Methylicorpusculum oleiharenae: one gene and its partner. Each later gene encodes a partner of the first gene's protein in a complex. Links are inferred from orthologs where the notes say so. Each region holds a gene or a part of one and is shown on either strand. Other genes may lie near its edges.

Region 1 (15,393 bases):
AGCCTCTCCTCCTCCGTCGGATTGGAAATAAAGGCCATCTCAACCAAAATAGAAGGTACATCCGGTGATTTCAAGACTAAAAACTCGGCCTTTTGAACCGCATTCTGATGAACCTGACCTGCTTTTTTCAAGCTTTTCAAAACAGTCGAGGCTGCGTTAACACTGGCTTCCTGGGTAGCCGTCTGTGAAAGATCAAGTAAAACTTTGGCTAACACATCATCTTTGTCAACCAGACTGACGCCTCCGATCAAATCCGCTGCATTTTCCTGGTCCGCCAGCCAACGAGAAGCCTCGTTACTAGCCCCTGCAGTAGACAGCGTAAAAACCGAGGCACCTTGTACATCGGCCTGCTGGAATGCATCGGCATGTATCGAAACGAATAAATCGGCATTGGCGTCTCTAGCGATATTCATACGCTCCCTGAGACTGATGTAGTAATCCCCTTTTCGGACTAATACCGCTTTCATTCCGGATTTAGCGTTGATCATTCCGGCCAGTTTTTTGGCAATAGCCAAAGTCACTTCTTTTTCATGCGTACCTTTTGGGCCATGAGCACCAGGATCCTCACCGCCATGTCCGGCATCAATCGCGATAACGATATCCCCTGCTCTTTCAGCAGCCGATTTTGTTTGCAAAAGAGGTTCCTTTGCCTCAACTTCGTTTTTTACGGATAACGTTTCTGCTTGTGAAGCGGCTTTTTCAACCGGAGCCGGAGTAGGTTCTTTCGCAGCCACTGTTACCGGTTTTTCAGAAGTAAAATCCTTCTTGGAATCGCTTTCTACCTTAACCGGTTTCTCTGTTTCTTTAGTCACAGCTGCTGATACCGATTCACTAGCCGGGACGGTTTTAGCCATACGCGGTTTGGATGCTTTATCCGGATCAACGCCTTTAGGAAAAAAATCAACAATCAATTGATGGCCTTTAGCTTTTCCACCCGATACAGGAGAAACCCTGGGTGTTCCGGATTTTTTCAAATCAATAACCACTCTCAAATCACCCTCGTTACGCAAAGCGCTTCTAACTCTTGAAAACAAAGGATGATTGTTTGAAGGCTGGTCTAATGGCCCTGATAACCTGACATTTTTGAAATCGATCACCATGCGCGGCGGATTATCCAGTAAAAAAACCTGTTGATCAGACTCTGCAGTGAGATCAAAAACCATTCGAGTGTGATCGGACGCTATCCAGTGGTGTAATGCATTCAAACCCGCCTGATCTGCATGAACACAAAATGTTATCAATTGCAGTACCGGAATCATGAGGAGTTTCCAGACGCTATGCATATATTTACCTGAAATAATAATAAACTGGATTAAAGTATAACAATATGTCTTTGTTTTTTCATGTCAGTTTGGAATTATTTTTTTACCCCTCCTTCCTCCACTCCATTTGCATCGAACGGCCTTGTGCCAGTAAATCCAGACGGATCAGAAGGTCGGCCTCGGGCAAAATGCCCAGCCCCATTTCAGGCCATTCAAACAAACAGACCGCCTCTTGCGCCAGATAATCTTCGATGCCCATCCAGATCAATTCTTCAGGGTCTCTGATCCTATATAAGTCAAAATGAAATAGTGTGCGATCGCTGGTTAAATACTCCTCGACGACGGTATAGGTTGGGCTTTTCACCACCCCCTGATAACCGGCAGCCCTCAACAAACCTCTGACAAAGGTTGTCTTGCCCGCCCCCAGTTCACCCTGCAGGTAAACGATGCATTTTTTCGGCAACAGCGGCCATAAATCTGCACCAGCCGCTTCGGTTGCTTCGGTATCTTGCAGTTCGACGATCACTCGTTCACCAACTGTCTCAGATAAGACATTAAATCCCCCGCCAACAAGCCTCTTTCACCGCCCGCCTGGGCAGCCAAATCGCCGGCCAGTCCATGAATATATACCCCTTGTTCGGCGGCGGTCTGCAAACTTAATCCTTGGGCAATTAAGCCTCCAATCACTCCGGAAAGCACATCTCCCATGCCCCCGGACGCCATACCGGGATTACCCGTGGGTGAAATGGCGATATCGGTTTTATTGGCAACTAAAGAACCTGCACCTTTTAATACAACAATACCGCCATAGGCTTTTTGCATTTCACTGACGGCATAAAACCGGTCAGCTTCAATAGCGGCAATCGATGCGGTCAACAATCTTGACGCTTCGCCAGGGTGCGGCGTCAGCACCCAGTTGTCACGGTGGACAGTCCCCCTGGACAATATAGTGAGTCCATCCGCATCCATCACAATCGGTTTGTCAGACTGCAAAACCGCATCAAACAAAGACCGACCCCAAAGCTGGCTGCCCAGCCCGGGCCCCAACACAATGACACTGGCACGCTTGATTCGCTCACTCAACTGATAAGCATCAGAAATGCCATGGCACATGATCTCCGGCCTATCCAGATTCAAAGTCAATGCGTGCTCGGGCCGTGTTGCGACAGTCACCAGACCCGCCCCTATTCGCAGCGCGGCTTCGGCCGCCAATCTTACCGCCCCCGAAAAACCATAATCGCCACCAACAATCAGTACATGGCCGTTTACCCCCTTGTGCGCGCAGCGGCTCCGGCGTGCAAACGGAATACGCATCAACCGGCGCGCTGAACAGTGCTGCCTTTCGTAAACTTGCTGAGGAATATCGAGATCCGAAAAAAGGATGGTTCCGCAGAAATCCGCCGCATCGCCCGTGAATAGGCCTTGTTTAAGCCCAACCAGGGATACGGTGTAATCAGCTTTGACAGCCTCCCCCATCACTTTGCCTGTATCGGCGTTTAGGCCTGAAGGTATATCCGCCGCTATCACCGGACTTGCAGAGGCGTTGATTGCGTTAATGGCCTTTGCATAAAGTCCTGAAACAGGCCGATCCAACCCTGAGCCCAATAAGGCATCTACAATTAAATCTGTTTCAAGCGCAGAGTCCGGCGTGAATGGTTTAAAAATCCCGCCAGCAAGTGTGTAAGCCTCAAAAGCCAGACGGGCATCGCCCTTGAGTGCCGCACCGTCAACAATCGGGTAAACACAGGCGTTTATACCCGCTTCCAATGCAAGCCTTGCAACTACGTAACCGTCCCCGCCATTATTGCCGCCGCCGCAAAAAACAGCCCAATTCCGGCAATCAGGACAGTTGCTTACTATGGTATTAAAAATAAAGTCGCCAGCCCTTGACATCAACTCATAGCCGGTAATGCCGTATTCCTCGATCGCAATTCTATCGAATGTTCTTACTTGATTAACACGATAAAGTTCTATAGGTAGATCTTGCATGATATGTTTACTTAAATTGTTAAAACCTGATTAAGTATTGATTATTTTCTATTATTTGCCATGAACAAACAAACTCTCACCGATTTTGCCGGACTAACCCATCAGATCAAGACCTGGGGTCTTGAGTTAGGCTTTCAGCAAGTCGGGATTAGCGGCATTGATCTCAGCGAAGCCGAACAACATCTTGAAAACTGGCTCCAGAATGGCTTCCAGGGCGAAATGAGTTATATGTCGCGGCATGGCCTTAAACGGTCACGGCCGGCCCTGCTGGAACCCGGCACCCAAAGCATCATATCCGTTCGAATGGATTACCAGACCGAAGCGGAGCCGGCCATGACCCAAAACCTCGAAGCGCCTCTCGCTGCATACATATCCCGCTACGCGTTAGGCCGCGACTACCACAAAGTATTACGGTCACGGCTGCAAAAACTGGCTGATCGTATTCACGAAATAACAGGACCTTTCGGCTATCGCGTGTTCACCGATAGCGCTCCGGTCATGGAAAAGGCGATTGCCGAAAAAGCAGGCATCGGCTGGATAGGCAAACACAGCAATCTGATCAACCGGAAGGCAGGATCCTGGTTTTTTCTTGGCGAAATTTACACTGACTTACCCTTGCCTGCTGATGTGCCCGCATCATCTCACTGCGGAGACTGCGCTGCCTGTATTGACATCTGCCCGACCCGAGCCATTGTGGCACCTTATCAGGTTGATGCAAGATTATGCGTCTCCTATCTTACGATAGAATTACAAGGATCAATTCCTGAAGAGTTAAGACCGCTGATCGGTAACCGGATATACGGCTGCGACGATTGCCAGTTGATTTGCCCCTGGAACCGTTTTGCGAGATTGACTTCAGAACAGGATTTCAACCCCCGTCACCGACTTAACAGCAGGCAGTTGATGGATCTTTTCGGCTGGGATGAACCCGCATTTCTGACTTATACGGAAGGCTCGGCAATTCGCCGGATCGGGCATACGCGCTGGCTAAGAAACATTGCCGTCGCATTGGGAAATGCTCCCCCATCTGACGAGATAATTGAGAAACTCAACACACAACGCTCACATAATTCAGAAGTGGTTAGAGAGCATATCATCTGGGCTATCAATCGCCAGCAGGATAAATTTGATAAATTAGCTTGATGATACAAGGAAGAATTACGCTAGACTTAACCTGAAAACCCTCTTTAAAAACAGGTTGGACTGGCTTTAAACACCAGCTTAGAGTATCTTTAGAGGGATTTATTGCCTTACTGAATTTAAGAAAAAGTTGCCACAAAATGCATAGAAAATATAACTACGTAATACACCGATTCGCAATCCTGAGCTGCGTGTTTTTATTCATATTTTCTGCTCATGCCAATGAGAGCAGCTTTGAAGATCAAATCAGGGAACGCTTCGAATCAGCCATGGCCGGAACGCCTATGGTCGTCAAGCAAAAAACCCTGCATGCCCAAGAGGAAATGATCAAGTTTTATTCTGAACGTCTTTATCAGCCCGCCTGGAGTAACAGCGAAAAACTGACACCCTCCATTCAAGCGCTAAGACAGGCTTTGGCGCATACTGAAGAGCACGGCATGAACCCCGAGGTTTACCATACTTCGGCGATTACAGAATTATTAACCGAACTCAACAGCGGCAACGGCAGCTCATCCGCATGGGTTGATCTTGATTTACTGCTAACCGATGCATTCCTAACCTACAGCTCTCACATCCTTTTCGGCCAGGTCAACCCCGAAACACTAAGACCCGAATGGCGGGCAGGAAAACGTTCAACCGATTTACTGGGGCTACTAAAAAGCTCATTGGAAAACAACAGCGTTGAAGAATCGTTGACACAATTGATTCCACGGCACGCTAGCTATCAGTCACTACTCAAAACGCTTTCTGAATACCGGAGCATTCAACGCACGGGAGGGTGGGCTCGAGTGCCGGAAGGTTCAAAACTCATCAAGGGCGCCAGCGACAAACGCATCATTCAACTGCGTGAAAGACTGATAGCGACCAATGATGCCTCTCCGGAAGATAACACTAAAAGCAAAATCTACGATGAAAAACTCAAACAGGCTGTAGTCCGCTTCCAAAAACGCCACGGCCTTGATGGTGACGGAGTGATAGGGACAGGAACTCAACAGGCTCTGAATATCAGTGTCGAGGAACGCATTGGACAAATTATCGCTAACCTTGAGCGTTGGCGCTGGCTTCCTTCAGACCTTGGCAAGCGTCATATTATGGTCAATATCCCCGGCTATAAACTGACCATGAAAGAAAATGACAAAACGGTTTTGGAAATGCCGGTGATTGTAGGAAAAATCACCCGGGAAACGCCTATTTTTACCGAAAACATGACCTATCTTGTCATCAATCCAACCTGGACTGTGCCAAAAAGCATTGCCGGCAAAGACAAATTGCCTATCTTGAGAAGGGACCCTTCCTATCTGAAACGGCACAACATGGTACTTTATAGCGGCCAAGGATCCAATGCAGTAGAAATCAATCCTTACTCGGTCAACTGGTCGGGCATCAATCCCAACAACTTTCCTTTCCGCATTGTGCAAAAACCCGGACCGAATAACGCATTGGGAAAGATAAAATTTATGCTGCCCAACAAGCACAATGTTTATCTGCATGACACCTCGGAACCCAATCTTTTCAAGAGAAGCGAGCGGTCTTTCAGTTCAGGTTGTATTCGAGTTTCACAACCCCACACGCTGCTGAATGCCGTACTTGAAAATAACACTCGCCTGGCACCCGAAGTCATTCAGAGCGCGTTAAAAAGTACTGATAAAAAAACAGTGACACTACTCAATCCCATACCTGTCCATATTTCTTATTGGACAGCATGGGCCAATGAAGACGGCTCCATCAATTTCCTTAGAGACATTTATGATCGTGACCGTCAGTTGATGAGTGCGCTGGAAAAAATAACGTCGGTTAAGCAAACTCCGACGCTCCCCGTCCCCACTCCTGAACCACCCAAAGCCGATATGATCACAGCCCCTCCTAAATTGGATATTCCGGTTAAGGTTGAACAAGAAGCCATTGCCCCGCAAGTCATCCCTGCTGAATCAAAAAGCTTTCGCTTTCCTTTCTTCTCATTTGGCGACGACAAAGAGCCTTTGAAAGAATAATCTCAACACGAAAGAATAAATGCGTTGATCCGTTCAACGCATTTATTTCATAGACCCACTCCGCGCTTAGTCGCCTTAAAAATTCACCCTGCTGCCTACTGCCTACTCATCTAACAAAACCGGTATATAAAGCTCACATTATTCTGTATCCAGCCGATAACATGGCCAAACCGATTTTTTACAGGCGGCGCAGATGAAAATTGAGAGCTCAACTATCCAGCTTTCCGGCCAACGTTCAGCAACTGAAACACGAACAACCCGTGAATCGTTGAACGCATGGATTGGCCGTCAACAACCGGATGAAGCCTCTTCTGACTCGCGACGAACTCAAAATAATCCGCTATTAGCCGATAGAGTGAGCCTTTCGATCCCAAGTTTCTCCGAAGAGCCAAAAACCAAAGCCCAACCCAGCGGTGAAATTGACCCGGAAAAAGCGCTGGAAAATGATCCGCGTCTTCAACTCATGAAACGCATGCTGGAAGCTTTGACAGGGCAAAAAATCCATCTCACCGGCATAAATCCTTTGGAGTCAGTTGATGAACAGCAGCAAATTACTTCGCCTGATGCGAATACAGGGACCACTCAGGCACCACCTAACCCCACGGCAGGTTTCGGGCTCGAATATCATCGAGTTGAAACGGTTTACGAAGCAGAGCAGACCACATTTTCAGCTAAAGGAATCGTAAACACCGCAGACGGAAAAACCCTTCACTTGTCAGTTCACTTGGCCATGAGCCGGGAATATTTTGAACAGAATGAGGTCAGCGTTCGTTTGGGTGATGCCGTCATGAAAGACCCTTTAGTGCTTAATTTCAATGGACTAGCCGTTCAACTCACCGATACAAAATTCAGTTTCGATATTGATTCTGACGGAATCGAAGATCAAATAGCGTTTGTCCGTTCCGGCAGCGGCTTTCTGGTGATCGATAAGAACGGGGACGGCAGCGTGAATAACGGCCAGGAACTGTTTGGCGCAGTCAGCGGCGATGGCTTCGAAGAGTTAACCACCTACGATGATGACAAGAATTTATGGATTGATGAAAATGATGGCGTTTTTAAAAATCTTCGACTCTGGACAAAAGATGAACAAGGTCATGACACTTTAAGCACACTGACTGAAAAGGAAATCGGCGCGATTTATCTGGGCCAGACCAGTACGGGCTTTTCACTCAAAAACAATCAAAACCAGCTTTATGGACAAATCAAAAGTACGGGGCTGTTCCTTAATGAAAACGGGACTGCCGGTACTGTGCAACAAATTGATTTGGCAGCCTGATTGCTAACCTCCATTTGCCGCAATGGGAGTGAGTAAGCCGCTTTGCGCAATTCCATCAAAAATAAACTGAACGGCCAAGGCTGACAGCAAGATACCGGATATGCGGGTGACGACCTGAATACCCGTAACACCTAAAAATCGTTGAATTCGGCTCGCCATCAGCAATGCCAACAAAGTCAACAACATCATCAGAAATAATGAGCCCAAAATAATCATTTGATGCGCCCAGTTATCTTTAGCCTGAGCCATTAGTAAAACCACAGCTCCCATCGCGCCTGGACCGGCAATCAGTGGAGTTGCTAGTGGAAATACCGAGATATCACTTTTCAATCGGGCTTCATGAACTTCTTCTTCGGTAGTAGAAGTTGCTCCGGATGAGCGTGCAAATACCATATCAATTGCAATCATCAACAGCAAAATACCACCTGATGTTGTTAACGCAGCAATCGATATTCCAAGCCCCATTAATAAAAAATCACCTGTTAAAGCAAATAGAAACAAGATAGCTGAGGCAATCAATGTTCCACGCCATGCATAGGTAGACGTTTCGTCAGGTGAGGCATCGGCAGTCAATACGGCAAAGACCGCAGCCACATCTAACGGACCGATGGTCGTAAACAGTGTCGCCATGGCGACGGCGGCAATTTCTAACATGAAGCTACCGAAAACAAAATTTATCCATGTAATTCGAAAAAATCATCTGCTCGCTGATCCACGAAAAACTCTAAAAGCACGAAATTATTCAACTCATAGCCCCAAATGAACACCGCCACGCCAAGAGAAAAGACCGATTGTTTTTAGTGTCTTTCTTAAGTGCCCTAGACTATCAGTTTTTTTGGGCTCATAGGTTGACATCTGTTTCAACAACCTCGGAGCCTGACGAAGATTCTACCCTGGAAACAGGTGTTTTCTTATAGTTTTCAGCAAAGGCTTTCAGGCCGGCCTGTACCAGTTCATAAGTCTTGTCAATAGTGCCGACAGTATCGCCTTCCAGCACTTGCAATCCCTGCAAAATATCTTTTGCTTCGCTAAAGCCCTTGTCAATACCTCCGCCAATTAATTGGACAAATTGCCCCATAGCGTCTTCATCCGATAACTCACTGTGATTTGCTCGGTATTGTTCAAAAAAGGCAGTTCCGAATTTAACGATACGGTCGGCGGTTGCCTCGGGAGAAACATCGATACCCTCATCATAAGCTTTCTGCAGCGCATCATCGCCGAATTCAGCTTTCAATTCCGCATTAATGCCTTCTAAGGCCGCCTTATAGGCCAGGGTTAACGGTTGATTACCCGTTTCCAGACTCACCTCATAAGAAGCCTCGAGAATACCTTGATTGAGTGCATCTTTAGGTGAAACATCCGGAGCTTTAACCTGTTCTGAATTTTTTGCATGAGCGAGTTCCGACACCTTTTTTCCAAAAGGCTCTTCGGATTTGTTGGCAGGATCTTTGGCCAATTGACTGACCGTCTGACCGAACGGTTGAATATTGATTTTCATCTTGTGAGTCCTTGATAAACAGCTACCTAATGCATATCGGCAAACTCGATAAAATTATAAGTTTTTAACAGACAAATATCCGATTTACTCAAGAGTAAGGCAATTGTAAGCCTTATGGATTATTCTCGGGCAATTGAAACAGCCAACGGCATGGTCCGCTTCCCTCTGCTATCAAGATCCAAGCACCCTATCATCGAGAGCAGATAGCACTATGCTCAGTTATTGTTCAAAAATCAGAGTACCATGGCACTCAAAGCCAATGAGCCGCACTTAAGTCTCCAAGCATCATTTTGCATTGAAATAATACCAAGAATACTAAGGAAATTATCATGAACGATCAATTGAACTGGAAAATGATTTTGCATTCGGCTGACGCATTGATTTCAGACAACTTAATAGCATTAATTGCCGGTTTATTGATCATAGGTCTTTTTTTCTTAAGCGGACTGGCCTGGCTATTCATCAAAAACAGACACAAGCAGGAATCTGAGCTAAAAAAAGAATCTTTGCCTGAACCTTTGGCCTGGCATGCAATGCCAGCTGAAGTTGTGTTGGCCGAGTTAAAAACCAACCCGGATCAAGGAATCAGTGACGAGGAAGCTCAAAAGCGTTTAACCCGATACGGGCCAAATCGTTTACCCGAACAAAAACCGCGCAGCGCATTAATTCGTTTTATCAGCCAGTTCCATAACCTGCTGATTTATGTGTTGTTAGCTACCGCCGCCATAACCGCAATGCTGGACCACTGGGCTGACACTTTTGTTATCCTTGGTGTCGTACTCGTGAACTCGATTATCGGTTATGTACAAGAGGGAAAAGCCGAAGACGCCTTGCAAGCCATCAAGAAAATGCTTTCCTCTCATGCGCTGGTCTTGCGAAATGACAAAAAAACAACCATTCCGGCAGCCAACTTGGTGCCTGGCGATATTGTGATGTTGCAATCGGGCGATAAGGTACCGGCCGATCTACGCTTAATCACAGTTAAAAACTTACAGATACAAGAGGCTGTTCTAACCGGCGAATCAGTCCCTATCGAAAAACGGCATCAAGAAGTTGTTAAAGATGCCGTACTTGGCGACCGGTTTAATCTGGCCTACTCGGGCACGCTTGTGACGTTTGGCCAGGCAAAAGGTGTCGTTGTCGGCACGGGTGTTCAAACCGAAATCGGTCACATCAGCCAAATGGTTTCCCAGGTCCAGACTTTAACCACACCTTTGCTGTTGCAAATGGCTGTCTTTGCGCGATGGGTAACAGCGGCCGTCATTGTTCTATCCGGACTGGTATTCGCCTTCGGCATAATCGTGCGCGGCGGCGATACTGTCGATATGTTCATGACGGTCGTTGGACTTGCGGTCGCGGCCATACCCGAAGGGCTGCCCGCTATTCTGACAGTGACACTGGCCATAGGCGTGCAAAGTCTGGCACGGCGTAATGCAATTATCCGGCGTCTGCCGGCAGTTGAAACGCTAGGCGCCGTTAGCATCATCTGTTCCGACAAAACCGGTACGTTAACCCGCAACGAAATGACTGTCAGTTCCATAGTCACACAAGGTCGGACTATTGATATCACAGGCACAGGCTATGAACCGGCAGGCGATTTTCAATACGCGGGACAATCCATTGCTCCGGAGACCGACTCAACCCTGCTGGCAACCTTGCAAACGGCATTATATTGCAACGATTCGACATTTGAACTTGCTGACGGCACCTGCAAAATTCACGGTGACCCTATGGAAGCAGCGTTGCTGGTTGCCGCATTGAAAGCCGGCCTGTATTCTGATGAAGTACTGAAAGAATGGCCTCGCAGGGATCTGATTCCCTTCGAATCGGAACACAAGTTTATGGCTACATTGAATCACAATCATAAAGGCGAGGCCATGATTCATGTCAAAGGCGCCCCTGAACGTCTGCTGGCTATGTGTCCACTAGAGCGAACCGCGACTGGCGACCAGCCTATCAATCTGGATGCCTGGCATGAAGCTATTGAAAGCCTGGCCAAACAAGGTCAGCGCGTACTGGGAGTGGCGTATAAATCAGCAAAACCTCATCAAACTGAACTTAGTTTTAATGACCTAGACGATGGGTTGATCTTTTTGGGACTGTTCGGATTGATAGATCCGCCCCGCAGCGAAGCGATTGCTGCTGTCAATGAATGTCATAATGCCGGCATTCGTGTGAAAATGATTACCGGCGACCATGAAGTCACCGCCTGCAGCATTGCCGCTCAGTTAAATCTGAACAACAGCAAAGAAGCCATTACCGGCAAAATGCTGGACACCATGGATGATGAGGCGTTACTGAATCGCGTTCAGGAGATTGATGTCTTCGCCCGAGTCAGTCCGGAACACAAACTGCGTCTGGTAACCTTGTTGCAAAGCGGCGGCGCCATTGTCGCGATGACTGGCGATGGCGTCAATGACGCACCGGCGCTACGCCGCGCGGATGTAGGTATCGCGATGGGTCATAAAGGTACAGAAGCAGCCAAGGAAGCCTCTGAAATGGTGATTACGGACGACAATTTTGCGACCATTGTTCATGCCGTTAAAGAGGGCCGAACAGTCTACGAAAACCTGAAAAAAGCGGTTGTGTTTTTGTTACCAGTCAACGGCGGCGAATCCATCAGCATTATTATTGCCATCTTGTTTGGTTTCACCCTTCCCATTACGCCGCTGCAAATTCTTTGGGTCAACATGGTCAGTTCGGTAGCCTTGGCAATGGCATTGGCCTTTGATCCCCCGGCGCCCGACATCATGCAACGCCCGCCTCGCCCGGCAAATGAACCGATTCTTTCCGGGTTTCTAGTGTGGCGAATTTGTTTGGTATCGAGTTTATTTGCTCTGGGTATATTCGGTATTTTCGAGTGGAGCCAACAGCAGGGATCGAGTTTGGAGGAGGCACGAACTTATGCGGTCAATACCCTGGTTATGATGGAAGTGTTTTATTTGCTCAGTGTTCGTTATCTGCGGGCTTCCGCTCTAAACTTTCAACGCATGTTTAATTCTCATGCCGTCATTTATGCGGTTGGCACTGTCATAACGCTGCAGCTCATTTTCACTTATGCGCCCTTTATGGAACAATTTTTCGATACTCGCCCGGTAGATTTTGTGCATGGTTTTGAAATCTTAGCGATAGGTTTAATCGTGTTCGGACTGCTGGAACTTGAAAAAGGGGTGCGTCGTAAATTCTTTCATCCGGTAACGCCAAACGATAAACCGGCTAGACCAGGAAGGACCGGCACTATACGTTAATTTAAGTTCCACGGCCGCCCGAAAGGACGTTGCGGCCGCGCCAATCCATCTAAAAATAGGAGGTGTAGCGGCTTTATTGAAAAGGTTTCTGTAGCAGGAATGTTGCAGAGATCTACAGGAATGGTTTCATATATTCTTTAAAATCAAGCACCTACACCCAATAAAATGGGAGGTGGGGGTGAGCAGGTAAATGAGTTACAAAAAATGTTTAGACGGATCAACCTCTTCAAATGTCGCATAGGTCTGCATGCCGCCTGACAAATTTTTTACGTCAAAACCGTGTTGCTGCAAAATGCGCGTAGCGTTATAGGCTCGCTGCCCGACGCCGCAGACCACCCAAACCTCTCTTTCCCGGGATAATTCATCAAGCCGCTGCCTTAATGCATCCAGTGGAATATTCACAGCACCTGGAATATGCTTCTGAGCAAATTCGGCCTCGGTACGCACATCAACAACTTGAGCTTGTTCATAAGGGTCTTGCAAAATCAAGGAAAGCCATTGACCGGCTTCATCCTGATCATCACTGACGTGCGTGTTGCTATCGAACAATTCTTCCCATTTTGCCAAAGGATGATTGCCGCGCAACTGATTGGCAGCAATCATGCCCGCCAGATTGACCGGGTCTTTGGTTGCTCCGAATTGCGGCGCATAACACAGTTCGGCCTCTTCCAGATCATACACGGTACCGCCCATCTGAATGAATGACGATATGACATCAATCCGTCTGGCAACACCGGATTCACCCAGCGCTTGCGCACCCAGAATCATGCCGTTGCGTGTGTCGTACAACAGTTTGATGTGAATAGGCTTGGCACCGGGATAATAGCCGACATGGTTGCCGGGATGCAGATACACTTTTTCAAAATGGGTCATGCCGGCGGCTTTCAGCATTTTCTCGTTAACACCTGTTGTGGCAACAGTAACGCCAAACAGTCCGCACACCGAAGTCCCCTGAACACCCCGGTAAGTCATTGGCGGTGTTTTCCCCGACAGCTTGGCCACAATATTCGCAGCTGCAATACGCCCTTGGCGGTTGGCAGGCCCTGCCAAAGGAAACAGCTGCCATTGGCCGGTCAGCACATTCTTGACTTCTATCACATCGCCTACTGCCCAGATGAAGGGGTCGGATGTCTCCATGAACTCATTGACTCGAATCCCGCCCTGATCACCCAGACTCAATTCCGCCTGCACGGCAAGCGCCGTCTGCGGCTTGACGCCAATGGAAATCATCACAGCATCGGTGGTTATTGACGCACCCTCTGTCAATGCCACAACCAGACGATCCTCGGTATCCTTCTGAAACTTGATCACCTGCGCATTTAAACGCAGATCAATGCCGTGCTTAATTAAATAGGTGGTCATGAACCGGGCCATTTCTAGATCCAGCGTAGGCATGATTTGACCTGATGATTGCAGGACAGTCACTTTGACGCCGCGTTTGACCAAATTCTCGGCAAGCTCCAGTCCCAGATAACCGGCGCCCATAACTACGGCATGTTTCATATCCGGCAGTTCAGCTCTTATTTTGCGGCTGTCCGGTATGGTTCTTAACGCATGAATGCCGGATAAATCGATCCCTTCTATTGAAGGCCACACGGCGCTGGAACCTGTTGACAATACCAACGCATCATAGGGCTCGATTCGATCGACGCCCGTTTTAAGGTCGCGCACGGTCAAGGCTTTTGAATCTCTGTCAACAGTTAAAACTTCGGTATCCGAACAAACCTGAATATTAAACCGGTTCTTAAACAGCTCAGGCGTTGCCACCAACAGTTTTTCTTCTTCAACGATCACATCGCCGATAAAGTAAGGCAAGCCACAATTGGCAAATGAAACATAAGAACCTTTTTCAAACATGATGATCTCGTATTCTTCGCACAAGCGCCGAATACGGGTAGCACAACTGGCGCCGCCAGCAACTCCTCCCACGATCAAAATACGTTTACCGGTCATGATCAGCGTTCCTCGCATTTGGATAGCGGCAGACAGGCATCAACCTGTCAGCCGAAAAGTGAATGGCAGGGTAAAATTTTACTTACCCTGCGTTGGGGAGCAACAAAACCAAGATGATTCAGCGTTTAGGTTGCGTTTGGCGATAGCCAACCCAACTTTTCAAGGCCAGAACGTTATTCGTTGGGTTGTCAAAAGCATCAACCTACGCTGAATAATTACTCCATTTGTTGATAATACTGCGCCAGCTCTCTGATTTCAGATTCACTGAGCTGCTGGACTATCAACCGCATCCGGCTGTAGATATCATTATGGCGCTCGCCTTTTTTATAAGCCAGCAAGGTATTCGCCGTATAGTCTGCTTGTTGACCGGCCAGCGCGGGAATATCCATCTTTTCGCCTTGGCCATTACCACCGTGGCAGGTAAAACAGGGTGGAATAATCCGCTTGCCGTCGCCCGCCTCAACCAATTTGAGCGCTTTGGCCAATTCATTATCAGCTTTCTTTGCCGCAGGTCGCGGTAGAGAACTGAACCAGCCGGCTAAATCGGCGGCGTCTTGCTCGCTCAGGCCGCCAGCAATGGATGTCATCAAGGTATTGACTCGGTGACCTTTGGCATAATCCATTAATTGCTTGTAAGTGTAATTGGCAACTTGCCCTGCCAGTGACGGATACTCGGACATTGCGCTAACCCCGTTTTCGCCATGGCATCCGGCACAAGATTCGGCCAGCTTTTTTCCTTTGACCAGATCAGCCTCTTTGACCCGATTAAGCGTTTCCGGCGTCCAGGCAACCTCGGTCGAAGGACCTGCACTAGCGAGCACAGGGGCGAGTAAAGAAATAAACAGAATAATATATTTCATGATCAATAACCCCAACCGCTAGAACCAAAGGTATCCATAAAGAAAAATTGTAAAATCGGCACACCGAAACTGATAAACATCAGGACGGCAATCACCTTGTTCCAAAGTTTAAAGTCATTGAGATATTCGGGTAACGATTCGACCGCATGAATCGGTTCAGCATATTCGACTTGCTG
Region 2 (15,334 bases), 940 kb from region 1 along the record:
TTGGAAAAGCGAAATAAAAGATCAACATGCGCCTTGGAAATGGCCGTACCGAGCGCTGCAACTGCGTAATTAATACCAAATTGAGCCAAAGCAACCACATCCATGTAACCTTCGACTATCAATATGCGCTCCGGCTTTTGCTTGGCATTTAATAGCTCATATAGACCATAAACTTCATTACTTTTACTAAATAGGGACGTTTCAGGCGAATTCAAGTATTTGGGCAATGTATCATCTAAAACCCGCGCACCGAAGCCAACCACATTGCCCCGTTTATTTCTGATGGGAAACATGATTCGCCCGCGAAAACGATCATACGACCCACCCCCATCCCGAGCAACCAGCATACCTGTTTCGAGGAGATCCTTCGTATCGTATCGGCCTGACAATGAATTCCAGTCACCAGGAGCATAGCCCAACATAAACGACTTGGCGATTTCGCCGCTGACTCCCCGAACCTTAAGGTATTCAACCGCTTTCTTTGCTTCGGGATTCTGTTTCAGTTGCTCGGCATAAAAAGCAGCCACACTGCCCATCAGATTATAGAGATGACTGATATCTTTTTTTTCTGGCTGCTCAATGCCGACATCCTTTTCTCTTTGCACTTCGATGCCCGCGAATGCGGCAAGATCTTCAACCGCCTCCACAAAGTCAAGGTGATTGTAATCCATCAGAAAAGTTATCGCGTTACCGCTGGCGCCACAGCCGAAACAGTGGAAGAACTGTTTTTTGGCACTGACTGAAAAGCTGGGTGTTTTTTCTGTATGAAAGGGACAGCGAGCAACATAGTTGCTCCCCGTTTTTTTTAGAGGCACACGAGAGTCAATCAAATCAACGATATCAACCCGCGCCAGAAGGTCATTTATAAACGAGGAAGGTATCCTACCCGACATCATTCACCTTATATCTCGAATGAGTTAAGAGGCTTTCCCTGAATAAACAGACACAAATACCGCATGATCTTTGCCCAACTGCCACTGTAACAATATGGAATTCCATAAAGCATACAAACCATTTTCGAACCGCAAAAGACCGGCTTTTCAGCTTGGCAAATTGTGTATATGTTATGTGGAACTCCGCCTGAGGTAAGAATGGCGGAACTATCCCGCCAAGACACTTTTTATTTTTATACTTACCTGAGCCATATCTGCACGTCCCTGCATCTTCTCCTTAAGAGCATTCATCACTTTACCCATATCTTTAATAGATACCGCTCCTTGTGCTTCGACTTCCTCTCGAATCATTAAATCGATCTCTTCGTCTGTCAAGGCCTGAGGCAAATAGTCTTGTATGACTACAATTTCGGCCTCTTCAATTTCAGCAAGATCAATTCTTTCTGCGGCACGAAATTGTCGAATTGACTCTCTTCTCTGCTTGACCATCTTGTCCAGCACAAGAATAACCTGCTCATCATCCAATTCTATTCTTTCATCAACTTCGCGCTGCTTAATTGCAGCCATAATCAAGCGTATCACGCCTAGCTTAACTTTGGCTCCGCTTTTCATAGCGGCCTTCATATCTTCCCTGATCCGGTCTTTTAATAAATCCATCTAGCCTGCTCCCGCAAAAGATTAAATTTGTGGGCGTCCGCGACGCAAGTTTTTCAGTGCATAACGCTCACGAGCCAATTTTTTCAAATGTCTTTTTATCGCTGCTGCACCTTTGCGTTTTCGCTCGGCAGTGGGTTTTTCATAGAATTCACGACGACGCACTTCAGACAAAACGCCTGCTTTTTCACACGCACGCTTAAAGCGGCGGATTGCGATGTCAAATGGTTCGTTTTCTTTTACTTTAACTGACGGCATTTTACTAACCTGTATAATAATATCGAAAAATAAGACCCCTAAAGAGTCTCTGACACAAGGAAACTCTCAATTATACATTTTTTATTAATTATTTCAAAAATATGTACACTCTAGGCATAGAAACATCCTGTGACGAAACTGCCGTTGCAATTTATCATTCGAAATTAGGCCTTTGTCATCACCTTGTTTACAGCCAGGTTGAGATGCATAGCGAGTACGGGGGCGTTGTTCCGGAACTGGCTTCCAGGGACCACATTAGAAAGTTGATACCTTTGATAAACCAATGCCTGAATGAGGCAAACCTGGATAAACATGACATCAACGGCATTGCCTATACGGCCGGACCAGGACTCATGGGATCGCTGCTTGTGGGTGCAACCACCGCTCGCAGTCTGGCATGGAGCCTGGACATCCCTGCTATTGCTATTCACCATATGGAAGCACATCTTTTAGCTCCCTTACTGGAAAAAGACCCGCCCGATTTTCCTTTTTTGGCATTACTGATTTCAGGCGGACATACCCTGCTGGTAGCCGTTAAAAGCTTGGGTAACTATGTGTTATTGGGTGAGTCCCTGGATGATGCGGCAGGAGAAGCTTTCGACAAGACGGCTAAAATGCTGGGCCTGCCCTATCCAGGCGGTCCCCGACTAGCCAAATTGGCAGAGCAAGGCCAGCCTGTTTATAGCTTTCCCAGACCTATGACCGATAGGCCAGGCCTGGATTTTAGCTTTAGCGGATTAAAAACATTCACGATGAATACCTTACTCAGCACATCTCAAACAGGACAGGATAAAGCCAACATTGCTTTTGCTTTTCAAAAAGCCGTAGCCGGAACCTTAAGCATCAAGTGCAAACGCGCACTCCAACAGACCCAGCTGAAAAAGCTGGTTGTTGCCGGCGGCGTTAGTGCTAATGCCACTATTCGCGATGAACTCACGGCAATGGCAAAAAAAGAAAATGCTGCCATTTATTTCCCCCGGTTTGAGTTTTGTACCGACAATGCAGCCATGGTAGCCTACGCAGGCTGCCAAAGGTTTTTAGCGGACCAACACGACGACTTATGCATTCAGGCCAGGCCTCGCTGGCCTATCAACGAATTGCCCGGAGTGGACAATAAAACGTCAAGCTTCTTGCCCGGCTAACAGTCTTTGGATATTACTTTTATGACGCCAAAGCAAAATAATTGTCATCACTAGAGCGGCTAACAACAGATATATTTCTTTGGTAAGGTACCAGGTTACGATAGGAGAAATGGTTGAGGCAACTAATGCTGACAAAGAGGAAATTTTTGAAATCTTGTAAATGGAAAACCAGATTGCCATAAAAATCAAACCTAACCACCATGAAAAACCGAGCAGCACACCTATTGATGTTGCCACCCCTTTTCCCCCTTTAAAACCAAAAAAAACAGGGTACAAATGGCCTAAAAATGCAGCCAGCCCGGTCATTGCCAAAATCTCTGGAGATACATTCAACAGATTTGCAAAATAGACCGGCAGCAAACCTTTCAACAAATCGCCGAGCAAGGTAATGGCCGCTGCTTTTTTACCCCCTATCCGCATCACATTAGTTGCACCTGGATTGCCCGATCCTTGATCACGTGGATCCGGCAAACCCATTAGCTTGCAGACCAAAATCGCACTCGAAATCGAACCCGCCAAATAAGCTAATGGAATAAATGACCATTCAAACATTGTTTACCTCTCGACAACGCCAAACTTGTAACCCAGAGTCAATTCCCTGATACTTACCTTTTTTAAAGCGCACATGATAACCGGAAAAGACAATGGATATTATTTTTTTAGGCGGGCTGGAAATACAAACAATCATTGGCATTTATGACTGGGAAAGAACCACAAAACAGACAGTGGTTCTTGATATTGAAATGGCCTTCGACATAAAAAAAGCGGCTGAAACCGATGACATTAGCTATACGCTCGATTACAAAACCGTATCGAAACGCGTGATCGCTTTCGTCGAATCAAGCCAGTTTTTTTTGGTCGAAAAATTAACTGAGGAGATAGCTCAGCTAATTCTGAACGAGTTTAATATCAGCCGGGTTAAAATCACGCTGAATAAAAAAGGCGCTATTCGTGGCGCTAATGACGTTGGCATAATTATCGAACGAGGACATCAATAACATGGCTCTTTGCTTCATAAGCATTGGCAGCAACATTGATAAGGATATCAATATCCCCTCCAGCCTACATGCGCTAAAACAACTGTTCGGTGAATTACTGATTTCCAGTGTTTACCAATCCAAGGCCGTGGGCTTTGAAGGCGAGGATTTTTACAATTTGATTGTCGGTTTCAATACAAACCTGGATGTAAACAGCGTCGCTCAGCGTCTCAGAGAGATTGAATTAAATCACGGCCGATGCCGAGATAGTAAAAAATTCTCGGCAAGAACGCTGGATCTCGATCTTGTTCTTTATGATGACTTGATACTTAATGATGGCCGCCTGCAAATCCCTCGCGCTGAAATCGAGGACTATGCTTTTGTGTTGGAACCGCTTGCCGAAATTGCGCCTGACCTCCGTCACCCTATCAGTCATCGTACTTATGCTGAAATATGGGATAGCTTTGATAAACGCCGCATTGATCAACAGAAAGTCATACCTGAATGGTTAAACACTGTTTAAAACCAATAAAGTTCGCTTAGCAAGACAGCGTCCGCCCTCCATCAATCTTGATCTCCTGCCCTGTAATATAATCAGCATCTTGAATAAGGAATTTCACTGCCCGTGCAATATCTTCCGGCTTCCCGCAATGACCCAGTGGAATTTTTTCTATAATGTTCTTTTGCTCGGCTTCGGTACTGTCGTATTCAGGCCATAATATCGCTCCGGGAGAAACGGTGTTGACTCTGACTTCAGGGCCGCACTCTTTAGCCAGCACCTTGGTCATAGCAACTAATCCCGCCTTAGCAATGCTGTATACAGGATAACCCTCCAGGCCACGCTCAGCATGTATGTCTGCAATATTGACAATGCAGCCCTGGCGGCAGCGAAGCTCCGGCAGCAAAGCCTTGGCCAGGAAAAAAGGCGCTTTCAAATTTGTGCCCAGCAAATCCTCCCAAGCGCTCTCAGTCACCGAATCCAAAGGTGTGGGATAAAAAGACGATGCATTGTTTACCAACACATCCAGCTTCCCCCACACGGCTACCGCCTCCTTGGCCAAAGCATCAATAGCTTGCATATCCAATAAATTACCGGACAAAGCCACTGCAGAGTCGGGACGAAGATCATTCAGTTCAGCACAAAGGTTTCGCGCATCATCACCCGAAGACCTATAATGCAAAATCATATTAAAGCCCTGTTGATGTAACAACCGGCAACAGACTGCTCCTATTCTCCTGGCCGCACCGGTAATCAGCACAATTTTTTGCATAAGCCTATGAACCCCATAAAAAATTCTTTTATTTTAATCTGCCTGCTGCTGACTGCTTGCGCACACTTTCAGTTGACTTCTATAAGTCTGCCGAGAAATGCCACTATTCTGGCTTTTGGGGACAATCTGACCTACGGCACAACACTTACCGACCCGAATGCTTACCCGAATATTCTTAGCGAGCTCACTCTGCTTCCAGTAATCAATGGCGGTAAAACTAAAGAACTGACTCGCGATGCAATTGCCAGACTCATCGAATTGCTGGATCAGCAGCACCCCGATCTTGTTATTCTGGCTCACGGAGGCAGTGACATGCAGAATAATATTCAGCATGAAGAAACGATAACTAACCTGGAAGCAATGATCATCGAGATCAAAAATCGCAATATCAAAGTGTTGCTTCTCGGACTGCCTTCTCATCCTCAAAGCGGTTTCAGCGCATCGTTCTATCAGCAACTCGCGACTCGCCAGAATGTGCCCGTCGAATTGGACTTAGTACCTGATTTGATGAAGGACCCGGCGCTGACCGCCGATACCTTGCGCCTCAACGAAACAGGTAACGAAAAGCTGGCAGAATCACTGCATAATTTGATTTTTATATCGGAAGAATAAATGTGAAGTTGTTTGACTAAATAATCACTCATCTTCCCCGGTCGTGGTTTGCAAGTCGTTATCATGTTTGCGTACGAATAAACGCGAGAACAATAGGCCTACTTCAAACAACATCCACATTGGAATAGCCAATAAGGTCTGTGATATTGCATCGGGTGGTGTCAGCAACATCCCGATAATAAAAGCCCCAACAATCACATAAGGACGCTTTTCGGCTAAATCAGCCGGCGATGTCAAACCTGTCCAAACCAGAACTATGGTGAATATCGGCACTTCAAAGCAAATGCCGAAAGCAAAAAACAGGGTTAGCACAAAATCCAGGTATTTACTGATATCCGTCATTACCGCAACCCCTTCCGGTGCTGCGGCCGTTAAAAACCCGAAAATCAACGGAAAAACGACGAAATAGGCAAAAGCCACGCCCAAGTAAAACAGAAATGTGCTCGCAACAAGCAGCGGCAGGATCATTTTCCGTTCGTTCTTATACAACCCCGGCGCCACAAAAGCCCAGAATTGATACAGGATAATAGGCACTGCTATGAATACCGAAAGAACCAACGCCAGCTTAAACGGAGTGAAAAAAGGGGATGCGACATCAATCGCAATCATCGTGCTATTTTCTGGCAAATGCTTTAACAGCGGTCCGGCCAGATAACTGTATATCTGATTTGCATAGGTCGCTAAACCCAGAAACACAACCAGAACAGAAAGAACGACTTTTAAAATCCGATTTCGTAGCTCGATTAAATGCGAGATGAAAGGCAGTTCTTCTTGATGATCAAAAGTATGTTTACTCATCGACAGGCTTTGTTTTTCCGCTCAATTGTTTGGGAACGGAATCAATTGATTCTTTCAGGTTTTGGGAAGCCTGTTTGACTTCTGAAATAGTTTCGTTCAGATCTTCAAGTGACGCATGTTCCCGCAAGGTTTGCCGAATCTCTTCAGCCTGTAATTCTTCTTTGATTTCAGCCTTGACAGCCGCGACCATACTGCGTGTTTTACCCAGCCAGTAGCCTGCAATCCGCGCAGCCTTGGGGAGTCGTTCAGGCCCAATCACTAGCAGACTGACCAAACCCACCATGCAAATTTCCCAAAAACCAACGTCAAACATAATGTTGTCTAAACTTTTTTGTCATCTTTTGATTCGACATGACTGACGATATCGTCTTCGTCATCTTTATCCGGCAGGTTTTTTCCAGCCTCTCCATCTTTCATGGCTGAACGAAAACCCTTGATGGCGCCGCCCAGATCTGAACCGATATTGCGCAGTCTTTTTGTGCCGAACAACACAATGACGATAACTAAAACTATGAGTAATTGAGTAACACTGATGCCCATTTTGACTCCGAATTGGCTTATGCCGAAATGATGTTAATTTTTTTTGCGTTTTGCTTTTTCCTCTAATCCGGATAAACCAAAGCGCCGCTGTAATTCTTGCAGGACCTGCTCCGGCCCCAGACCTTGTTGAGCCAGCAACACCATGCAATGGAACCACAAGTCTGCTGTTTCATAAATAATTTGCTCTTTATCACCGTTTTTAGCGGCAATAACCGTTTCTGTAGCCTCTTCACCAATTTTTTTTAAAATACTGTCCAAACCTTTTGCATAGAGGCTGGCAACATAAGATTTTTCTTCCGTCGCCTGTTTGCGCTGTTCCAGTATATCGGCTAATTGTTGCAAAACATCATTCATGATTGTATATCGCTTTAGGGTCTTTTAGTACCGGATCAACAGCCTGCCATTGACCATCGACCAGTTTTCTGTAAAAACAGCTGTGCCGCCCGGTATGACAGGCGATACCGTCGTGCTGATCAACGGCTAATAAAATAACATCTTCATCACAGTCCAGGTAAAGTGAAATGACTTTCTGTCTGTGCCCGGATTCTTCGCCTTTGCGCCAAAGCCGGTTTCTTGACCGGGACCAATAGACCGCATAGCCTTCCTCGACCGTCAATGCCAGCGACTCACGATTCATCCAGGCAAACATTAACACTTTTCCGGTATCGGCCTGCTGGGCGATGACCGGTATCAGACCTTCGCTGGTCCAGCGTATTTCATCCAACCAATCGCCTGTCACTATAAACGCACCTCAATGCCGCGTGATGCCATATGTTGCTTGGCTTCAAGCACACTGTGTTCAGCAAAATGAAAAATACTGGCTGCCAAAACCGCATCGGCTTTACCTTCCATAATGCCTTCAGCAAGATGCTCCAGATTACCCACTCCGCCTGAAGCGATGACCGGAACAGAAACCGCTTCACTGATAGCACGAGTCAAGATCAGATCAAATCCCTCACGCGTGCCATCTCTGTCCATACTGGTCAATAAAATTTCACCCGCGCCATAATCAACCATTTTCTTTGCCCATTCAACCGCATCGATACCGGTTCCTTTTCGGCCTCCATGAGTAAAAATCTCCCACCGGTTGGCTTCGTGTAGACCACTGACTTTTTTCGCATCTATTGCAACAACAATGCATTGTGATCCGAATCGTTGCGCAGCCTGCCTGACGAAATCCGGATTGAATACCGCTGCACTGTTAATACCAACCTTATCAGCACCTGCATTCAACATGCGCCGGATATCGTCCAGGGTTCTTATGCCCCCACCCACGGTCAAAGGAATAAATACTTCACTGGCTACTTGTTCGACGACATGAACAATCGTTTCCCTGTTATCGTGAGTGGCCGTTATATCGAGAAAGGTCAGTTCGTCTGCGCCCTCACGGTCATAACGTCTCGCAATTTCAACAGGATCACCGGCATCTCTGATATCGACAAACTTTACACCTTTGACCACTCGGCCATTATCAACATCCAGACAAGGTATGACGCGTTTTGCTAAGCCCATAACTAATCGAATGTCTCGGCTAACAGTGCAGCGGAGGCAAAATCAAGAGTTCCTTCATATATTGCCCGGCCGGTTATGGCACCCATGATTCCATCACTGACATATTTGCCCAGCTCTTGAATGTCCCTGATATCCGTGATACCGCCTGAAGCAATAACTGGAATGTTGATTGACCTGGCTAATTTTGCGGTGGCTTCTACATTGACACCGTTCATCATGCCGTCCCTTGTAATATCGGTGTAGACAATGGCCTCGACACCGTCTGCCTCAAATTTTTGAGCCAAATCAATCACATCATGATGCGATAATTTGGACCAACCATCAATCGCCACTTTTCCTTCTTTTGCATCCAGACCGACAATAATATGACCGGGAAACTCAATCGCAACATCTTTTACAAAATGCGGCGCGCTGACCGCTTTAGTTCCTATAATCACGTATTGAACACCTGCATCGAGATAGCTTTGAATCGTATCCTCATCGCGGATACCGCCCCCGATTTGAATAGGAAGTTCCGGATAAGCCTGGACTATACGATGGATGACAGCCGCATTTTTTGGTTTTCCGGCAAATGCGCCGTCCAAATCAACCAAATGAATCCGCTTGGCTCCGGCTTCCACCCATTTACCGGCAACAGCTACCGGATCATCTGAAAAAACCGTATCTTCGTCCATCCTGCCCTGCCGCAAGCGTACGCATTTTCCTTCTTTTAAGTCAATTGCAGGTATCAGCAACATAATAATAGCTTCCTAAAGATCTTACTGAATGCCGGAAAGGTGACCGGACAAAACTTAGGTTAAACACGCCCATCCCAATGTAAAAAATTGCGCAGAAGCTGAAGACCTGCCGTCTGGCTTTTTTCGGGATGAAATTGAACCGCGAATATATTTTCGCGCGCTAAAGCACAGGCAAACGCCTCTGGGTAATCGGCCGTGGCCGAGATCACTGATTTATCATCAGGGACCGTAAAATAGCTATGGACAAAATAAAAACGACTCGCCTGACTGATGTTTTCCCATAATGGATGGACATTAAAATGGACTTGATTCCAGCCCATATGCGGCACTTTTAATGTGTTTCCATCCTGGTCTTTTAAGTGCTCAGGAAAACGGACGACATGTCCGGCAATCAAATTTAAACCTTGCGTCTTGAGTTCGCAGTTTTGATCCGAATCACCGCTGCTTTCCTCACTATCGGTCAGCAATGCCTGCATGCCGAGACAAATTCCCAGAAAAGGTTTATCGCCTGCAACTGTTTTTATGATCTCGGTAAGACCGTTTTCCTGTAATGCATGAATGCAATCGCCGATTGCACCCACACCGGGAAAGACAATGCGATCCGCATCAAGAATGGTCTGATGATTATTCGTGATACTGATATCAATTTGGGAATCTGCATGTTGCAGAGCTTTAGCGATGGAATGCAAATTACCCATTCCATAATCAATGACAGCGACTGAAGACATAATAGTGTGAAATTAAAGAACGCCTTTGGTAGAAGGCATAATGCCCGCCATACGTGGATCTAAATCTACGGCCATACGGACGGCGCGTCCCATTGCTTTGAATATGGTCTCAGCAACATGGTGTGCATTGACCCCTTTCAAATTATCGATATGCAAGGTAACACCCGCATGATTAACAAATCCCTGAAAGAATTCCCGGAAAAGATCAACATCAAAACGGCTAACGCTGGCTCTGGGAAATTTGACATCATAAACGAGGCCGGGGCGGCCTGAAAAATCGATCACAACCCGGGATAATGCTTCATCCAGAGGAACATAAGCATGTCCATAGCGATAAATGCCTTTTTTGTCACTCAGCGCGGCAGCAAAAGCCTGGCCCAGCGTGATGCCGATATCTTCGACAGTATGATGATCGTCAATATGCAAATCGCCTTTTGCTTCAATGGTCATATCAATCAGGCCATGTCTGGCAATCTGATCCAGCATGTGTTCTAGAAAAGGAATACCCGTTGAAAAGGATGAATTTCCTGTTCCATCTAAATTAATCTTAACTTTTATTTGCGTTTCAAGCGTGTTGCGCTCGATTTCCGCGGTGCGTGATTCCATAACAACTATAGACTAAAGGTTAATCCAAACATTCTACTATGAAAGTTTCTAGATGCTGTCTATTATGTTGAGAGTATGCACAACAAACTTTTTCAATTCTCTGCTGTACAACTCTTATCATTATTTGTATTTAGTTTTTGAAATTATTCAGCGTAGGTTACGATTGGCGACAGCCAACCCAACATTTCAAAACCATGGTCTCAAAAGTTGAGTTGCGAAATGAACGCAACCCAAACCACGCTAAACAATTACCAATAATTTAAAATACCAGACCGCATTTTTATACGCCTGAACGTGATACCCGCTTTCTATCATTTTCGGTCAGTAGCCTTTTGCGCAACCTGATCGATTTGGGTGTTACTTCCACCAACTCATCTTCATCGATAAATTCCAAAGCTTGTTCTAGCGTAAATTTTTGAATCGGGCTTAATGTCAACGCCTCGTCGCTTCCGGATGCTCGCATATTCGTCAACTGCTTGGCCTTGGTAGGATTGACCACCAAATCGTTAGCTCGCGAATGTATGCCCACTAACATTCCCTCGTAAACTTCATCACCGTGTACCAGGAATAAATCGCCACGTTCCTGTAAGTTAAACAAACCGAACGAGACGGCTTTTCCTTGCAGCATTGAGATTAGCACGCCACGTTGACGTTTGCCCACTGTTCCCGGTCTGAGCGGCCCATAATTTTCAAACACATGATAAAGAAGGCCTGATCCTGACGTTGCGGTCAAAAATTCGGATTGAAAACCGATCAAGCCTCTTGAAGGCACAATATATTCCAAACGGACCCGGCCTTTACCATCCGGCACCATATTCTGTAAATCGCCTTTGCGGTCACCCATTTTTTCCATAATGGTGCCTTGATGAATTTCTTCCACCTCAATGGTCACCATTTCAAACGGCTCACATTTTACGCCATCGATCTCCTTGATGATGACTTCCGGCCTGGAAACTCCCAGCTCAAATCCCTCACGTCGCATATTTTCTATCAATACGGACAAATGCAATTCGCCGCGACCGGATACTTTGAATTTATCGGGATCCTCTGTATCCTCTACACGCAGCGCCACATTATGCTGCAGTTCTTTTTCCAGGCGCTCGCGAATCTGCCTTGAGGTGACATACTTACCTTCTCTACCGGCAAACGGTGAATTATTGACTTGAAACGTCATGGTCACGGTAGGCTCATCCACAGACAGTGGCGTCATAGCCTCTACCGCATCAGGATGGCACAAGGTTTCCGAAATTTCCAGCTTGTCAATTCCGGTAAACGCGATAATGTCGCCAGCTCTTGCTTCAGGCACTTCCACTCGTTCTAAACCGTGAAACCCGAATATTTGCAAAATACGTCCTTTGCGCGTCACGCCTTCGCGATTGATCAATGTCAGTGACATATTTGACTTAACAGCGCCACGCTGAATCCGGCCAATGCCGATAACGCCCACATAGGAATTGTAATCCAGACTGGAAACCTGCATTTGGAAAGGACCTTCCAAATCAACATTAGGCGGACTGACTTTATCAACAATCGTCTGGAATAAGGGCGTCATATCACCTTCGGTAGCAGTAGATTCCAAACTTGCATAACCGTTCAAGGCTGAAGCATAGATAATAGGAAAATCCAATTGTTCATCAGTTGCACCCAAACGATCAAATAAATCAAAGGTTTGATCAACAACCCAGTCAGGACGAGCGCCGGGGCGATCAATTTTATTGATTACCACGATAGGCTTCAATCCCAATGCAAATGCCTTTTGCGTCACAAAACGCGTTTGCGGCATAGGACCATCCACGGCATCGACCAAAAGCAGGACCGAGTCTACCATTGAGAGTACCCGTTCAACTTCACCGCCAAAGTCGGCATGGCCCGGGGTGTCCACAATATTGATGTGATATCCCTCCCAATCAATTGCGGTATTTTTCGCCAGAATCGTAATTCCGCGCTCTCTCTCAAGATCGTTAGAGTCCATCATCCGCTCAGAAATCTTTTCATGGTCTTTGAAAGTCCCCGATTGTTGCAGTAACTTATCTACCAGGGTTGTTTTGCCATGGTCTACGTGAGCAATGATTGCAATATTTCTTAATTGTTGGATCACTTAAAATGTACTCTAGTATTGTGTTGATTAAAATATGATTTTTTAAAGGCATTAGCTCAGCTATTCCTTTGTGTGTTAATGCCTGTTTATTGGTCTTGACTATTCAAACAGTTTTTTGCCTCAATCTAAAGACTTAAGCTGTTTCCGCCCTATAAATTGAGCTTCATTTCTAAGACCTTGTGAAGTATCGCCAATACGCTGATTATCCCGGTAATACAGCACATCTAACGGCGCAAAAAGCTTGAGTAATTCTGTATTTTCCAACAGAAAATCTCGATTCGATGGACCCTTCTCATTCACCTTGGTAAGAGTAAATGTTTGATAAAAGAGCAAACCTCCCGGCACTAAGCTCGCTATTATCGCATCACACAGAGTCCGGTCAAGAAACCTTGAGACTACTATGACATGAAAACGGGAGGGTACAAAACATTCTGCACCGATAAAACATTGTCGCACAGAAACGTTAAGCTTTTTTGACCCGGCATACTGTTTTAATTTAGCCAGTGCGACACCCGAGCAATCCCACGCTTCTGTAATCAGTCCCTGCGCTGCCAGAAAACAGGCATTTCCGCCCAGTCCGCACGCCAAATCCAAAGCCAAGCCTTCACCGGGTAACAAATAACTATTTTCGGCTAATACTGCACAGGGTTGAGCATTGACAGGATCACTATCAGCATAGGTACGATCCCATTTGACAGCTACTGACTCCACGTTCTATTGCCTTCAATACCTATTCGATGAGGTAGCCAATCTTGAAGAAAGTCCAAAAATCGCCGCACTTTTGCCGACAAATATTTACGATGGGGGTAAATGACATGAATTTCCAGGGGATCCAATCCATATTCTTCAAGGACCGGTTTTAATTTACCTTTTTCAATATCTCGGCCAACAATATATTTGGGCAGCATGACCAACCCAAGGCCTTGAATTGCCCCAACCCGAATCGGGTCTGCCACGTTTGACTGGATTCGCCCGGAAACCTTAACCATAAAGTCGCCATAAGCACCTTTAAATCGCCATTGGTCTCTTGGGGGTATGGCCCAGTTGATCAGGCAGCTATGCTCGGCCAAATCTTCCGGTGATTTTGGTTCTCCATGTTTTTCAAAATAAGCCGGTGAACCACAGATCACCAAAGGCGAACTGGCAAGTTTCCTGGCAATCATGCTGGTATCTTCCACGCCACCTAAATGTATTGCCATATCGATGCCTTCATCAATCAGATCACCTATATTCCCCTGTAAAATCATTTCTACCGATAAATCGGGATGCAATTTAAGAAACTCAGCGATAGCCGGTGCGATTTGAGTTGCACCAATGACCTGTGGCGCACTTATTTTAAGTAATCCTCGGGGCTCAGTCTGCAAATGTGTCACCGCAGCTTCCATTTCTTCGACTTCCTCAAGCACCTGCTGGCAACGCTCCAAATAAGAACCGCCTACTTCAGTCAAACTTAGACTGCGCGTTGTTCTATTGAATAAGCGTGTACCTAAATGGCCTTCCAATTGCATAATATGTTTTGTCGCCATAGCTCTGGAAATTCCCAGATCCCGAGCACCACCCGCAAAACTTCCTGCTTTTGCTACTTTTACGAAAACAGTCATGCTCGTTAGCTTATCCAAATTCCACTCCTAAATTTAAAGATCAGTCCAGCCAAAGTTTAATTTCTGCGGCTAGCAATTCAGACTAAACCTCTCAGCGGCACACAAATTTTAAACCTTTAAGCTTAAACCGTTTCAAGTTAACAAAAACCATAAAAACTTATTGACATTATGGTTTATTTAATCACAAGAAACAATCCATTTATCTTTTGGACTATTGTAAGCAAATTATATGTCTGTATAGTAGCCAGCAAGTGTTGATTGATCGTTTTTTTTCTTAGCAGCCATTTCGAACTAGAAACTATTGATTTACCCAGTATTATCCAGGTTAAATTTATAAGACCTAAATTAAAAACTTGATAGTATGGATTAAAACCCTAAATAGGGAATATTTAATCAAAGAGATGTTTTTTACCTTCTGGTGTAGTACCTGCAAGCAGTTCCTCCTCATAAACTCTGCTTGATCTTTCGCCTCCCCTTGCTGCAAAAAGCATTGGGAGGTTTTTTTTGGCCTGATATTCAGTTGATCTGATTTAGTTTGCGGATCTTTAACTGATTTACCCCGGACAGCTTGCCGGTCGTTTCAGTCCAAATCCAATCCTCTATGGTGCATTGTGGCGCAAAACCCGACACAACATCCTTAAAGATCTTTCTAACCTGTTCGTAATCATCTGCCAGAGTCGCTTTCTCCAATTCCTGCAGTTTTTGGTTTAGCATTTTCCACGGCACAATCTCTTCCTGCGCACGCATAATGCGGGGATGACTTGTCTCAGAAACATTCTCGCCAATCAGTAGCTCCTCATACAACTTCTCGCCGGGCCGTAATCCGGTAAACACAATCTCTATATCACCTGATGGCTGGGTATTGTTTTTTTCTGTAAGCCCACTCAAATGGATCATCCGCCTGGCA

Evidence for each region.
Region 2: the proteins of tsaE (region 1) and tsaD are in contact, whole or in part, in a crystal structure (PDB 6N9A), measured with the Thermotoga maritima proteins. The link is inferred for Methylicorpusculum oleiharenae from one-to-one orthologs. Residues at the interface, in WP_004082108.1 of Thermotoga maritima: Leu37, Gly38, Lys46, Lys57, Val59, Lys60, Ser61, Thr63, Phe64, Thr65, Leu66, Met67, Val69, Pro71, Tyr82, Arg83, Leu84, Asp86, Asp88, Phe89, Asp93, Ile128, Asp130, Glu131, Arg134; in WP_004082750.1 of Thermotoga maritima: Cys10, Asp11, Arg49, His50, Leu82, Gly84, Gly135, Gly136, Glu154, Thr155, Leu156, Asp157, Asp158, Ser159, Glu162, Asp165, Lys166, Arg169, Leu170, Tyr175, Lys213, Thr214, Leu217, Tyr218, Gln221, Arg222, Asn324.

What each region holds. Positions count from the first base shown.
Region 1 is NZ_WUTY02000001.1:167,084-182,476, forward strand. The notes cover bases 78-3,076. They hold tsaE (tRNA (adenosine(37)-N6)-threonylcarbamoyltransferase complex ATPase subunit type 1 TsaE), read right to left. Parts: upstream 1,789-3,076; coding sequence 1,366-1,788; downstream 78-1,365. Other genes in these bases: GO003_RS00855 (N-acetylmuramoyl-L-alanine amidase), read right to left, coding at 78-1,259; GO003_RS00865 (NAD(P)H-hydrate dehydratase), read right to left, coding at 1,785-3,076. In the rest of the region: more of GO003_RS00855, read right to left, coding at 1-77; more of GO003_RS00865, read right to left, coding at 3,077-3,251; tRNA epoxyqueuosine(34) reductase QueG, read left to right, coding at 3,312-4,394; GO003_RS00875 (L,D-transpeptidase family protein), read left to right, coding at 4,532-6,382; GO003_RS00880 (VCBS repeat-containing protein), read left to right, coding at 6,576-7,658; GO003_RS00885 (MarC family protein), read right to left, coding at 7,662-8,312; GO003_RS00890 (DUF5610 domain-containing protein), read right to left, coding at 8,500-9,156; GO003_RS00895 (cation-transporting P-type ATPase), read left to right, coding at 9,486-12,404; GO003_RS00900 (FAD-dependent oxidoreductase), read right to left, coding at 12,600-14,357; GO003_RS00905 (c-type cytochrome), read right to left, coding at 14,573-15,217; GO003_RS00910 (b(o/a)3-type cytochrome-c oxidase subunit 1), read right to left, coding at 15,220-15,393. UniProt on the Escherichia coli protein: Required for the formation of a threonylcarbamoyl group on adenosine at position 37 (t(6)A37) in tRNAs that read codons beginning with adenine.
Region 2 is NZ_WUTY02000001.1:1,092,719-1,108,052, reverse strand. Bases 987-3,926 are described here. They hold tsaD (tRNA (adenosine(37)-N6)-threonylcarbamoyltransferase complex transferase subunit TsaD), read left to right. Parts: upstream 987-1,906; coding sequence 1,907-2,947; downstream 2,948-3,926. Other genes in these bases: folB (dihydroneopterin aldolase), read left to right, coding at 3,592-3,926; plsY (glycerol-3-phosphate 1-O-acyltransferase PlsY), read right to left, coding at 2,927-3,499; rpsU (30S ribosomal protein S21), read right to left, coding at 1,572-1,805; GO003_RS05235 (GatB/YqeY domain-containing protein), read right to left, coding at 1,101-1,550. Also shown: dnaG (DNA primase), read right to left, coding at 1-896; more of folB, read left to right, coding at 3,927-3,945; folK (2-amino-4-hydroxy-6-hydroxymethyldihydropteridine diphosphokinase), read left to right, coding at 3,947-4,447; GO003_RS05205 (pteridine reductase), read right to left, coding at 4,464-5,195; GO003_RS05200 (GDSL-type esterase/lipase family protein), read left to right, coding at 5,202-5,807; twin-arginine translocase subunit TatC, read right to left, coding at 5,832-6,605; Sec-independent protein translocase protein TatB, read right to left, coding at 6,598-6,918; Sec-independent protein translocase subunit TatA, read right to left, coding at 6,927-7,145; GO003_RS05180 (phosphoribosyl-ATP diphosphatase), read right to left, coding at 7,179-7,499; hisI (phosphoribosyl-AMP cyclohydrolase), read right to left, coding at 7,492-7,884; imidazole glycerol phosphate synthase subunit HisF, read right to left, coding at 7,884-8,657; hisA (1-(5-phosphoribosyl)-5-[(5-phosphoribosylamino)methylideneamino]imidazole-4-carboxamide isomerase), read right to left, coding at 8,660-9,394; imidazole glycerol phosphate synthase subunit HisH, read right to left, coding at 9,454-10,122; imidazoleglycerol-phosphate dehydratase HisB, read right to left, coding at 10,135-10,728; translational GTPase TypA, read right to left, coding at 11,009-12,826; GO003_RS05145 (class I SAM-dependent methyltransferase), read right to left, coding at 12,947-13,537; and 2 more genes.